3 regions of the Exiguobacterium sp. SH0S1 genome follow, and region 1 is predicted to be linked to each of the others. Evidence: predicted binding sites of a transcription regulator. Region 1 holds the regulator's gene; each other region holds the start of a gene.
What was found. Region 1 encodes Rex, which represses fermentation and respiration genes when NADH is low (regulators of the CRP and FNR family bind a similar motif). Its sites were predicted from a motif close to TTGTGAAATATTTCACAA; they were not measured.
Positions count from the first base shown of each region.

Region 2: the regulator Rex is predicted to act here: its motif matches at 2,347-2,364, upstream of ric (iron-sulfur cluster repair di-iron protein).
Region 3: the regulator Rex is predicted to act here: its motif matches at 2,455-2,472, upstream of EVJ20_RS11050 (cytochrome c oxidase subunit 2A).

Region 1 is NZ_SJVC01000006.1:125,817-130,004, reverse strand. Features, by position in the region: gene EVJ20_RS13225 (hypothetical protein) at 1-270, opposite strand, end outside; gene EVJ20_RS13220 (ABC-F family ATP-binding cassette domain-containing protein) at 267-2,168, opposite strand; gene EVJ20_RS13215 (redox-sensing transcriptional repressor Rex) at 2,318-2,974, shown strand; gene EVJ20_RS13210 (twin-arginine translocase TatA/TatE family subunit) at 2,974-3,192, shown strand; gene tatC (twin-arginine translocase subunit TatC) at 3,196-3,984, shown strand.
Region 2 is NZ_SJVC01000003.1:158,162-162,349, forward strand. Features, by position in the region: gene EVJ20_RS09875 (malate synthase G) at 1-636, shown strand, start outside; gene EVJ20_RS09880 (hypothetical protein) at 633-929, shown strand; gene aceA (isocitrate lyase) at 996-2,276, shown strand; gene ric (iron-sulfur cluster repair di-iron protein) at 2,425-3,132, shown strand; gene modA (molybdate ABC transporter substrate-binding protein) at 3,243-3,980, shown strand; gene modB (molybdate ABC transporter permease subunit) at 3,977-4,188, shown strand, end outside.
Region 3 is NZ_SJVC01000004.1:81,502-85,689, forward strand. Features, by position in the region: gene EVJ20_RS11035 (kinase) at 1-47, opposite strand, end outside; gene EVJ20_RS11040 (b(o/a)3-type cytochrome-c oxidase subunit 1) at 96-1,781, opposite strand; gene EVJ20_RS11045 (cytochrome c oxidase subunit II) at 1,782-2,252, opposite strand; gene EVJ20_RS11050 (cytochrome c oxidase subunit 2A) at 2,274-2,393, opposite strand; gene EVJ20_RS11055 (Crp/Fnr family transcriptional regulator) at 2,578-3,288, opposite strand; gene EVJ20_RS11060 (aldehyde dehydrogenase) at 3,474-4,188, opposite strand, start outside.

The sequences.
Region 1 (4,188 bases):
ATGCACCGTGACATCGATCGGCCAAATGACAAGCCGGATGAACAACGTGCTCATAAGCAAGCCGCTGAAGAGGCTGATGATGATACCGGACCATGTTTGGATGATAAACCCGACGACAATCGGCAGGAAGTAAAATAAAATGATCGGGACGTTCGTCGCCTCGCCGCGGATGAGTTCCGAGATATACTCGGTCCCACTCGGCACGATGTAGACGAACCCGGTCAGGAACGCATGCATCCAATCGATCCGCATGGCACGGGAACGCATCATGAATGGAGTTCCTCCCATTCTGTGAACAGTTCCGTGATCGACTCTTTCGTCGCGTCGGACTCGGTCGACAGCTCTTGGGCGCGGGCGAAGTCGTTGAACACGTCCGGTTCGCATAACAGCTGCTCGATTTCTTCAAGCCGAGCTTCGTGGCGCTCGATTGTCAGCTCGATCTCTTCGACCCGCTGTTTCAACCGGCGTTCTTCGCGCTGCTGTTCCTTGTCGGCGCGCTGCTTCTTGACGACGACTTGTTTCGTCTCCTCGCGGGCGAGCCGGGCAAGGTCCTCGAGCTCTTCTTTCTTCTCGACGTAATACGAGTAGTCGCCGAGGTACTCATCGATGCCGTTCGGCGTGATCTCTAAGACACGCGTCGCGAGCCGGTCGATGAAGTAACGGTCGTGGGAGACGAACAAGATCGTCCCGGGATAGTCGACGAGCGCGTTCTCGAGGATCATCTTCGAGTCGAGGTCCAAGTGGTTCGTCGGCTCATCCAAGACGAGCAAGTTCGGTTGCTCGAGCTTGAGCTTGGCGAGCGTCAGCCGGGCCCGTTCGCCGCCGGATAGTTCTTGGACGCGTTTCATGACGTCGTCCCCGCTGAACAAGAACTGGCCGAGCAGACTGCGGACTTCTTGCTCGCGCATGAGCGGCCAGTCGTTCCAAATCTCATCGATGACGCGGTTCGCGTCCGACAAGTTCTGTTGTTCCTGGTCGTAGTAGCCGATTTCGACGCCGGTACCGTAGCGGATGTCACCGGTGAGCGGTGGTTGTTGTTTCGTCAACACTTTGAGGAGCGTCGATTTGCCGACTCCGTTCGGGCCGACGAGGGCGACCGACTCGCCGCGTTGCAGTTGGAAACGCAAGTGTTGTGCGATCGGTTTTTCGTAGCCGATGGCGAGGTCGCTGCCGCTCAACACATCGTTCCCGCTTTGGCGTTTGATCGAGAACGACAACACCGCGCTTCGTTCGTCACCGTCCGGCACGTCCATGCGGTCGATCTTCTCGAGCCGCTTGCGGACGCTTTGGGCGCGTTTCGTCGTCGTCGCCCGGGCGATGTTCCGTTGGATGAAGTCTTGCATCTTGGCGATCTCTTCTTGTTGCGACTCGAACTGTTTCTTCTCTTGCTCGTAAAGCGCGGCCTTCTGCTCGAGGAATTTCGTATAGTTCCCGACGAAGCGGCGGCTGCGGTTGCGTGACAGCTCGTAGACGACCGAGACGACGCGGTCGAGGAAGTAACGGTCATGGGAGACGATGAGGACGGCACCTTTATAGCCGCTCAAATATTTCTCGAGCCAGCTGAGCGTCTCGATGTCCAAATGGTTCGTCGGCTCATCCAAGATGAGCAGGTCCGGGCTTTGCAGGAGCATCTTCGCTAAGGCAAGACGTGTCCGCTGTCCGCCTGAGAGCGTATCGATCCGACGTTCGAAGTCGTCCGGGTAAAACCGCATCCCGTGCAAGATCGAGCGGATTGTCGCTTCATACTGATAGCCGCCGCGGTCTTTGAACGTGTGTTGCTCCTCGTCATACGCCGCAAGCAGACGCTCGTAGGCGGCCGGGTCGTTCAAGATCCGCTCCGAGCCCATGTCTTGCTCCATCTGGCGGAGCGTCTTCTCTTGTTCGATCAAGTCGGTGAAGACGGTGAGCATCTCGTTCCACATCGTCTCGTTCGATTCTAATCCTGAGTCTTGGGCGAGATAGCCGATCGTCACGTCTTTTGGCTTCATGATGTCGCCCGAGTCATAGTTGTACTCGCCGGCGATGACTTTTAACAGCGTCGACTTGCCGGCGCCGTTGCGGCCGACGAGGGCGACGCGTTCGCCTTCTTGGATTTCTAGTTTGACATTCTCTAAAATCGGCTCGACGCCGAACGATTTGGATAAGTTGTTGACTTGCAGTAGGATCAAGTGAAAAAACCCCTTTCTCTCTGTTTAGTATACTTTATTTCTTCCCCTTTTCAGGTATATTCATTGAGTGCTTATGTGAATTCGTTTACAATCAAGGTGTATGAAATCAGATTCGTTTGAAACGCGTCGTAAAAAGGAGGCTCTTTCCGTTGAGTCAAAACGAACCAAAGATTCCGCAAGCGACAGCCAAACGGTTGCCACTATACTATCGGTTTATCCAAAGCCTACATTCGTCAGGGAAACAGCGTGTCTCTTCTGCTGAACTGAGCGAGGCGGTCAAGGTCGATTCGGCAACGATTCGCCGTGACTTCTCATACTTCGGTGCGCTCGGTAAAAAGGGATATGGCTATAACGTACAGTATCTGTTAGAATTTTTCCGTAAGACGCTGAATCAAGACGAGATCACGAACGTCGCCTTGGTCGGGGTCGGTCATCTCGGGACAGCGTTCGTCAACTATAACTTCCTTAAAAACAATAACACACATATCGTCGTCGGGTTCGACGCAGACGAGACAAAAGTCGGCACGACGATGTCAGGTGTCCCGATTCATCACGTCGATGAGATGGAACAGATTATGAAGCAAAACAAAATCGATGTCGCCATCCTCACGGTCCCGTCTGCCTACGCGCAACCGGTCGCCGATGATTTGGTCCGCTATGGCGTTCGAGGGATCTTGAACTTCACGCCGGCGCGATTGACTGTACCGGACACGGTCCGCGTCCATCATATCGACTTGTCGATCGAACTCCAGTCGCTCATTTACTTTATGCAACACTATCCATCCGCTGAGGGGGTCCATCAATAATGGAATTTCTACAATCATCACTCGTCGTCGGTATCCCAGGTGGCGTCAGTATTTTCGTCATCGCCATCATCGCGCTCATCCTCTTCGGGCCGAAGAAATTGCCAGAGTTCGGCCGGGCAGCGGGGCAGACGCTCCGTGAGTTCAAAAATGCCACGAACGGTATGATGAAAGAGCACGATGAGACCGACAAGAAAGAAATTGAGAAGAAAGAGCAGTAAGCCATGAGCCATCAACCTGATCAAGAACGGGCACTGTCCGATCACTTGACAGAGCTGCGGAGACGACTGATGCTGTCGGCATTTGTCGTCTTTGCCTTCTTTCTGATCGCTTTGCCGAGTGTCAAATACGTGCTCGCCTATCTGCAGGCGGACCTCGTCGAACGAGGGCTCGAGCTGAACGCCTTTGGGGTCGCGGACCCGCTCATGATTTACTTGAACTTGGCGCTCGTCATCGGGCTCGTCGCATCGGGTCCATTTCTACTGTATCAACTGTGGGCGTTCGTCGCACCTGGTCTGCATCCGAATGAACGAAAATGGACGCTCGCCTATATCCCGGTCATCTTTATCTTGTTCCTCATCGGTCTCGCATTCGCCTACTATTGGTTGTTCCCGCTCGTCCTCGATATCTCGACGGACCTCGGGCAAGACCTCGGTCTGACACAGATTATCGGGGCGACGAACTATTTCACGTTCCTGTTGCAACTGACGATCCCGTTCGGACTGTTGTTCCAGTTGCCGGTCGTGACGATGTTCTTGACGCGCATCGGTGTCGTGACGCCGTACTTCCTCTCAAAAATTCGGAAGTACGCTTACTTCGCCTTGTTCGTCATCGCGGCATTCATCACGCCGCCGGATTTGACGTCACACCTCATGGTGTCGCTGCCGCTCTTCTTCTTGTATGAGATCAGCTTATCGATCTCGCGCGTGACGTACCGCGGTGTGCTCCGACGTGAGAAAGAGGCGATGGTGAAAGAACAGATGGATTTGATGAAGCAAATGAATGAGAAATGAACACTACGTCATGAGACGTGGTGTTTTTTTATGCGAGTACATTAAACTGGAAGTGTCTTGAAAAGGGGCTTGGCCATCGTGTTGATCGGACTGTTTTTCCTTGTCGGTTGGCAAGTACCACGGTTGGCATAACGGTGCTTTTTGGTCGCAAAATGTCGTACTGAAACCACATGTTCTAAGTGATATTGGTCGTAAACGCTTTTT
Region 2 (4,188 bases), on a different contig from region 1:
AAAGTCGCCCATGCTGAGTCCGGCGCGACGACCGCCTGGGTCCCGTCGCCGACGGCCGCGACGCTCCACGCGCTCCATTACCATCAAGTGGATGCGTTCCGTGTCCAACGGGAGTTGGTGCAACGATCGTTCGATATCGACAGCGAACGGAAACGCCTGCTCGAGATTCCGCTCGCGACACGCGTCTATACAGACGATGAAGTGAGGGAGGAACTCGAGAACAACCTGCAAGGGCTGCTCGGTTATGTCGTCCGCTGGGTCGAGCAAGGTGTCGGCTGCTCGAAAGTGCCGGACATCCACCATATCGGGTTGATGGAGGACCGGGCGACGCTCCGCATCTCGAGCCAACACGTGGCCAACTGGCTCTATCACGGTGTCTGTACGAGTGAGCAAGTCGAAGCGACGATGTACCGGATGGCTGAAGTCGTCGACAAGCAGAACGCGGCCGACCCGAACTACCGGCCAATGACGCCGGACGTGACCGACTCGATCGCGTATCAAGCAGCAAAAGACTTAGTGTTCCAAGGAACGGATTCGCCAAGCGGGTACACGGAACCGATCTTGCATCGCCGCCGCCGTCAGTTTTTGACACAGTCGACACTTGAATTGAACTTAAAAGGAGGAGCATCATCATGACAACGAAAAAAATCGAAAGCGAACAGTTAATCGAACGTTGGGTCGTCCGCCGCATCGTCTCTGGAGAGTCGACAGCGACGCTCGCCAATACCGCATTCGTATATGGCAACGACTTGATGCGCCTCGTGCTCGATCGGACGGACGGTTCGCTCCAAATCATGAAAGAACCGGTCGAGGAAGTCGTCGTATTCCGCAAACCAGAAGAGCGGGACGAGGAAAACGTCTGCCGCAGTTGTGGGATGGAACATTCGACGTTCAAGTCGGCACTCGAATGCTGCGCCTACTTGGATTAAGTTTGCAACATCTGTTATATAACAATTCAATTAAAACAAAACTAATATAATACAGGAGGAATAACAATGAATGAACAACGCATGCAACTCGAGAAGGTTTTTCAGTCGGAACGGTTTGACGGGGTCGAGCGTCCGTACGGAGTCGACGACGTCATGAAGCTTCGTGGATCGGTCTTGATCGAACATACGCTCGCGACGAAAGGGTCGGAACGTCTGTGGGACCTGCTCCACAAACGGGATTACGTCCACGCGCTCGGGGCGCTCACCGGAAATCAGGCGATCCAACAAGTGAAGGCGGGGCTTGAGGCCATCTACTTAAGCGGCTGGCAAGTCGCCGCTGATGCGAACTTATCAGGGCATATGTATCCGGACCAAAGCCTGTACCCGGCCAACTCGGTACCGAGCGTCGTCAAGCGAATCAATCAGGCGCTGCAACGGGCCGATCAGATTCAAACGGCGGAAGGGAAAGGGGATACGCACTGGTTCGCGCCGATCGTCGCCGATATGGAAGCTGGGTTCGGCGGTGTGCTCAACGTCTTCGAGCTGACGAAAGCGATGATCGAGTCTGGTGCGGCCGGTGTCCACTTAGAAGACCAGCTGTCTTCGGAGAAAAAGTGTGGTCACCTCGGCGGTAAAGTATTGCTCCCGACGCAAACGGCTGTGAAAAACTTGATCGCGGCGCGCCTAGCAGCAGACGTCATGGGCGTATCGACGATTATCGTCGCCCGGACGGACGCGCATGCGGCCAACTTGATCACAAGTGACATCGACCCGATTGACCATCCGTTCATCGTCGGCGACCGGACGCCGGAAGGCTTCTACCGGACCGAGGCCGGCATCGAGCAGGCGATCGCCCGCGGTCTCGCCTATGCTCCTTACGCCGATCTCGTCTGGTGCGAGACATCGGAACCGGACTTGCAAGAAGCACGCCAGTTCGCGGACGCAATCCATGCGAAGTATCCTGGAAAAATGCTCGCCTACAACTGTTCGCCTTCGTTCAACTGGAAGAAGAAGCTGTCTGACGACGAGATCGCGACGTTCCAACAAGAGATTGGGGCGATGGGCTACAAGTTCCAATTCGTCACACTCGCCGGGTTCCATTCGCTCAACTTCGGCATGTTCGAGCTCGCCCGCGGCTATAAAGATCGTGGGATGGCAGCATATTCTGAGTTACAACAAGCCGAATTTGCGGCCGAACAACACGGCTACACGGCGACGCGCCATCAGCGTGAAGTCGGCACCGGCTACTTCGATGAAGTCTCACTCGTCATCTCGAGCGGACAGTCGTCGACGACCGCGCTCGCTGGATCGACCGAGGCGGAACAGTTTGAAACGCCATCACATTGACGAACGCCCCTTGAAAAAGGGGCTTTTTTTGTGTGTCTAAATATGGAACGAGGCGATTTTAGTTGCTTAAATGTGACGTATTTCACATTTTTAAAGTTGAACGCTTGCTACGCTGAACATGTCAAAACGAACATGGAGGTTATGACAGATGACACAAACATTCACGAGCGACACGCACGTATCTGAAATCGTCAAGCAATGCCCGCAAGCAGCAGACATTTTTAAACGGAATCGAATCGATTTTTGTTGCGGAGGCAATCGACCGCTCGCTGAAGCGACAGACAAGTCGAAACGATCGACGGAAGATATTTTAGAAGAAGTCAACGCGCTCTATCGACGCAAACAGGAGATGAACGAAACGAGCATCGATTGGGATGCAGCTTCGTCTTCGGAATTGATTGAGCATATTATTTATAAGCATCACCAATTTTTGACGGATGAATTGCCACAGCTCACACCATATGTGACGAAAGTATTCCGCGTGCATGGACAAAACCATCCACACCTTGGACGCATCCATCAGTTGTTCAATCAATTGAAAGTGGAGCTTGAACAGCATATCGTCAAAGAAGAGATGGAAGACTTCCCGATGTTGCTTCGACATGAGTCGGCACCGACGGCTGAGACGGAACGTAAGATTATGACCATTTTAGAAGCGCTCGAGTCGGAACATGCAGCGGCCGGTGACATTTTGAAAGAACTTCGTCACATTACGAACGACTATACGCCGCCTGAAGGTGCGTGTGGGACGTATCGACTCGTCTACCAACGTCTAGAGGCACTAGAATCAGATACGTTCGAACACATTCACCTTGAGAACAATGTTTTGTTCCCGCGTGCACGTACGCTTGTCTGACAGATACAATTTACACCTCCATCACGTGGAGGTGTATTTTTGTGACATTTGATACAGAAGGAACGCGAGTCAATCGCTACGATAAAGGAGAAGCAAAGGAGTGATCAATCATGAAGCGGGTGAGTGGAGTCATCGTCGGGGTAGCGGTCGTCCTGTTATTGAGTCAAATCTGGTCAAGTCCTTCTGGCGCCCATGACGAGACCGTGACGATTTTAGCGGCGGCGAGTTTAGGACCAGTCCTAGAGCATGTGGAACGACAACTTGAAGCCGAACTCGGCGACGTCGACATCCGCGTCGTCACGAACGGGAGTGGCGCCTTACGATCCCAAATCAATCACGGGTCTCCGGCTGACATCTTTTTAGCCGCTAGTGAGGAGGATGTCGACAAGTTGCAGGTGCCCGTGTTAGACCGGGATGCGTTCTTGAAAAACGAGTTGTGGTTTGTGACCCCAAAGGGAAAAAGTTGCACGAGTGAGTGGCAGGAATTGGAGTTGTGCGCCCGAATCGTCATTGGAGACCCGGTGAACGTTCCGGCAGGCCGTTATGCGAAAACGGCGTTGGATGAAGCGGAAGTATGGGGACAGGTGAAATCTCGGATTATCTTTGCCCAAAACGTGAGACAAGTGCTTACGCTCGTCGAGCAAGGGGATGCGAATGGGGGATTCGTGTATAAAACAGAGCTGACAGAAGGTGTCGCAGCGCTTCAAGCCGTCTCGCTTGAAGCGACCGGCATCATCTCCTATCCGGCTGTCCGTTTGACGCATGGTCCATATGTGCGTGACGTATATGAGCGTTTATTCGATGACGATATTCAAGCGATTTTTTTAGCAAAGGGGTTTTCTAAATGACGCAGTCCCCACTGCAACTTACTTTCGAAGTCGGGTTTATCGCGACGATGCTTGCCTTCGTCCTCGCGTTCTGGGCCGCCTATCTCATGCATCATCGCCAGTTTAAAGGGAAATGGTTGCTCGAGACGCTATTTTTATTGCCGCTCATCTTGCCGCCGACCGTGATTGGTTTATACGCGTTGATCGTTCTTGGCCACAACGGGATTGG
Region 3 (4,188 bases), on a different contig from region 1:
ACACGGTTAGCGTATGCTTCACGAATCACTTCCTGTAACGTCTCCATACGTTCTCCCCCAAATCAAAAAAGTCAGCCCTAGAGGCTGACTTCAGTTTACCAGAGCACCCAACCTTTCGCTCCCGGAGGCGCGCTTTCAATCAAGTGCCAAATCGGAACCGTGTAGGCGAATGCGATCAAGACGAACGTGACCGTGATCCAGAGCTTCCAGTTCTCAAAGAACCGTGGCGTCTCCATTGCCGCCTCTTCCGTTTCCGCGAGTGGGAACTCTTCCTCACCTTTTGGTGCGAGGAATGACAGGTTGAACATCGAATAGACGAAGATGAGCACCGAGACGAGAAGGATCGTCCCGCCGATTGCCATCGCCATATGGTACGGGATCCATTCACGCGTCAACGCGTCTGAGAAATACGTCGCCGGACCGGTCCGACGCGGGTTACCTTGAAGGCCTGAGATGTGCATCGCATACGACATGATCGACATCCCGAACGCCCACGTCCCCGTCTGAATCAAACCGAGACGGTTCATTGATTTCGTGAGTGTACGTCCGCGTAGTACCGGTACGAGCCAATAGGCAGTTCCAAAGAACGTCAAGGCGACGGCCGTTCCGACCGTGATATGGAAGTGACCGGTGACCCAAAGCGTGTTGTGGACCATCGCGTTCAATTGGTGCGACGCGTTGATGATACCGCCGGCACCAGCCGGAATGAAGAACAACATCCCGACGAACGGGGCGAGGAAACGCACATCGCCGTACGGCATCTTTTTGACCCAACCGAACAGACCGCGTGCTCCGAGAGCGCGTCCCCGCAGCTCGAACGTCGCGAACAGCGAGAACGCCGTCATGAACGACGGAATGACGACGAGGAACGTCAAGATGACTTGGACGAACTTCCAAAACGGATCAATCCCCGGCTCTGTCAACTGGTGGTGGAAACCGACCGGGAACGAGAACAAGAGGAATAACAAGAACGCCATCCGCGCGAGCGCGTCCGAGAAGATCTTCCCACCGATGACTTTCGGCACGACCGTATACCAGACGATATAGGCCGGCATGAGCCAGAAGTAAACGAGCGGGTGACCGAAGTACCAGAACAACGTCCGGCTCAGTTCAATCCCGACCGTGTCTTTCCATCCGAGCGAGAGCGGGAGCAGTTGGAACAAAATCGTCCCGGCAACACCGAGTGTCGCGATGACCCAGAGCAACATCGTCATGATACTCATGTACGCTGGGAGTGGCGGATGGACGCCAGGGTGTTCCCGTTTATAGTCCGCATACATGCGGAACATCGCGAACGCCGAGAACCATGTACCGACGACGAAGAGAACGAGACCGACATAGAAGATCGGGTCGGCCATGAGCGGAGCGTAGAACGTGTAAAGTACAGTCGCTTTATTGGCGAGCACCATGATCGTCACGAGTACCGCCCCGGCGATGATCATCCAAAAACCGAGCCAAGCGACACGTGTCGGGAACGATTCAAACCGTCCGAACGACTTGGCGAGCAGCGCGTAAAGTAAGCCGATGATAAACATCGTCGTAAAGACGAGACCGAGCATGATACCGTGGGCCGTCAACAATTGATAGTAACCGAATACTTCCGGAATGATTCCTGTACGGATGAGCGTCTGCATGAGTCCCGCGATCGCTCCAATCAACACGGCGAGTACCGAGACGACAACGTGGGCATAGGCGAGGCGCGCTTCTTTCACACCGATGCTCGGCACCGGCACACCGCGCTCCATTTCCCACTGTTTCAGTTTTGAGGCTACGTCGTTCATTTAGTCCACCACCTTAATTTTTGTCGCCATCATGTGATGGCCCGTCCCGCAATATTCGTTACAGAGAATTAAAAATTCGCCTGTTTCTTCAAACGTATACGTGAGCGAGTTGATATGTCCCGGCACGACCATCATGTTGACCGGTGTCCCCGTCAACTGGAAACCGTGGACGACGTCCGGTGACGTGACGAGAAACGTCACTTTCGCACCTTTCGGGATTTCAACGTTACCCGGTGTGAACGTGAACGCCTGCGCGACCATGACGAGTTCATACTCGTTATCACCAATTTTATTAAGTCCAGGTTTATCGAACGGCGCCGTCTGATGCACTTTCGCCGGGTCGATCAAATCAGCGTCCGATGCGGGCTGGTTTCCGGCCGCAAACGCCGAAATGCCGAGCACTGTCAAAAATACGCCTAATAGAACGATGCCAAAGATCAACCAATATTTTTCAAGCTTATGAATATGCATGTTTGTTTTCTCCTTTTGACGTTATCGTGTAACAAATAAATAAAAGACCGACGACCACATGGCGATGATGACACCCGCGACGATCATGACCGATGTAAACGTGCCTTTCAGATTCGGTTCTTGTCCACCGTTCTTATCCACGTGAAGGACCCCTTTCGCTATAATTTCCTCTTTCATTGTATGAAATTCACCCCGACTTAATATGTGACTTTTATCACTTCAAAAGTGACAATCACATCAATTTTGCGTAGTTTCCACACATAAAATTCACAATTAGCCAAATCAAGACGACAAAAAAACCGCCTCTCTAAGAGACGGTTCCTCGTTATAATCGGCAAATCCCGGCCGGACAGCCTTCGCAATGGCACAGCTCTTTTAAGAAATCGATATCATGCAAGACGATCGAGTTTCCCGTCGTTGTCAGGACGCCTTCTTTTCGCCACTGGTTCATCATCCGGTTGACGGTCTCACGCGGTGCCCCGATCAGTTGACCGAGCTCCCCATCGGAAGGATGTCGTGAGATGACGACCGCGTCATCTTCCTCCACACCGTGCATGGCCGCCATCCGAAGCAACGTCGAAGCGAGCGCTCCCGGCTTTCCGTACAATAGCAAATCACGCAGTTTCATCTCTGAATGTTTACGCATCATCGACGTCCAGCGCAGCACGTCACCGGCAAATTTGGCGTCTTGCTGCATGATAGTCTCGATGTCTTTCTTTGAAATAACGCCAATGACACTTTCTTCCGTCGTCTCGATGCTGTAAGAACTCGGGAACGTGTCGACGATATCAAACTCACCAAAAAAATCGTCGGCGCCATATAAGAACATGACGATTGGATTCCCTTTTTTCGTGATCTTCGTGAATTTGACAGATCCGCTCTTCAAATAAAAGAATTTATCACACTTCTCACCTTCCCAACAGACGATGCTAGCCTTCGGGTAGTCTTGAGGTGTCATCATTTCGAGCAATAACTGTTTCGTCTCCGCTGAAAAGATAAAGCTGTTCGGTTCGGTCGTCCCACATTTCGTAGACATATTCGTCTGCTCCCTCCACAATTCATTCGTGCCTGGAATGTCTCGTACGTTTCATTTATGGCTTTATTATACAGTAGCGTGAGCACCCTGATCACAAAAGTATGTGACATTTCAAACAATCTTCTATTTTTCAATTCGTTCTCATAAAAAAAAGACTGTAGAAAGTCTACAGTCTCAGATCAGTCTCAGCGATAGACGAGACGGATCAGCTTCTCCGCACCTTTAAAGTTTGGATAACGAATCGGCACATCAAATTTTGTCGTGTTGCGTAATATTGATTTGGCATGGCTGAACGCCTCGAAGCTATAGCGTCCGTGATAAGCCCCCATCCCACTCTCCCCGACACCGCCAAATGGCAAGTTCGGGTTCGTCAAATGCATGAGGACATCGTTGACACAACCGCCGCCGAATGTCAGATGCTTGAGCACCGTCTGTTCGACAGCTTTCGTTTCCGTGAACAGATAGAGCGCGAGCGGATGCGGACGGTCGGACACAAACTCGATCGCCTCATCGAGTTGACGATACGTCAGCACCGGCAAAATCGGTCCGAAAATCTCGTCTTTCATGACAGCAGCCCCGTCATGAATATCCGTCATGACGGTCGGGGCGATTTTCAAACTTTCCCGCTCCGTCGCTCCCCCGAAGAAGACGTCCCCTTGACTCAAATAACCCGTCAACCGATCAAAATGAGACTCGCTGACGATCCGGGTGAACCGTTCTGTCCCGATTCCGTTCCCAAACATCAGGAACGCTTCCCGCTTAATCGCTTCAAGAAACGCATCACGTTTCGACTCGTGGACGAGCACGTAGTCCGGGGCGACACACGTCTGCCCGGCGTTCATCCATTTCCCCCACGCAATCCGTTTCGCCGCAATGTTAATATTGGCATCTTCATGGACA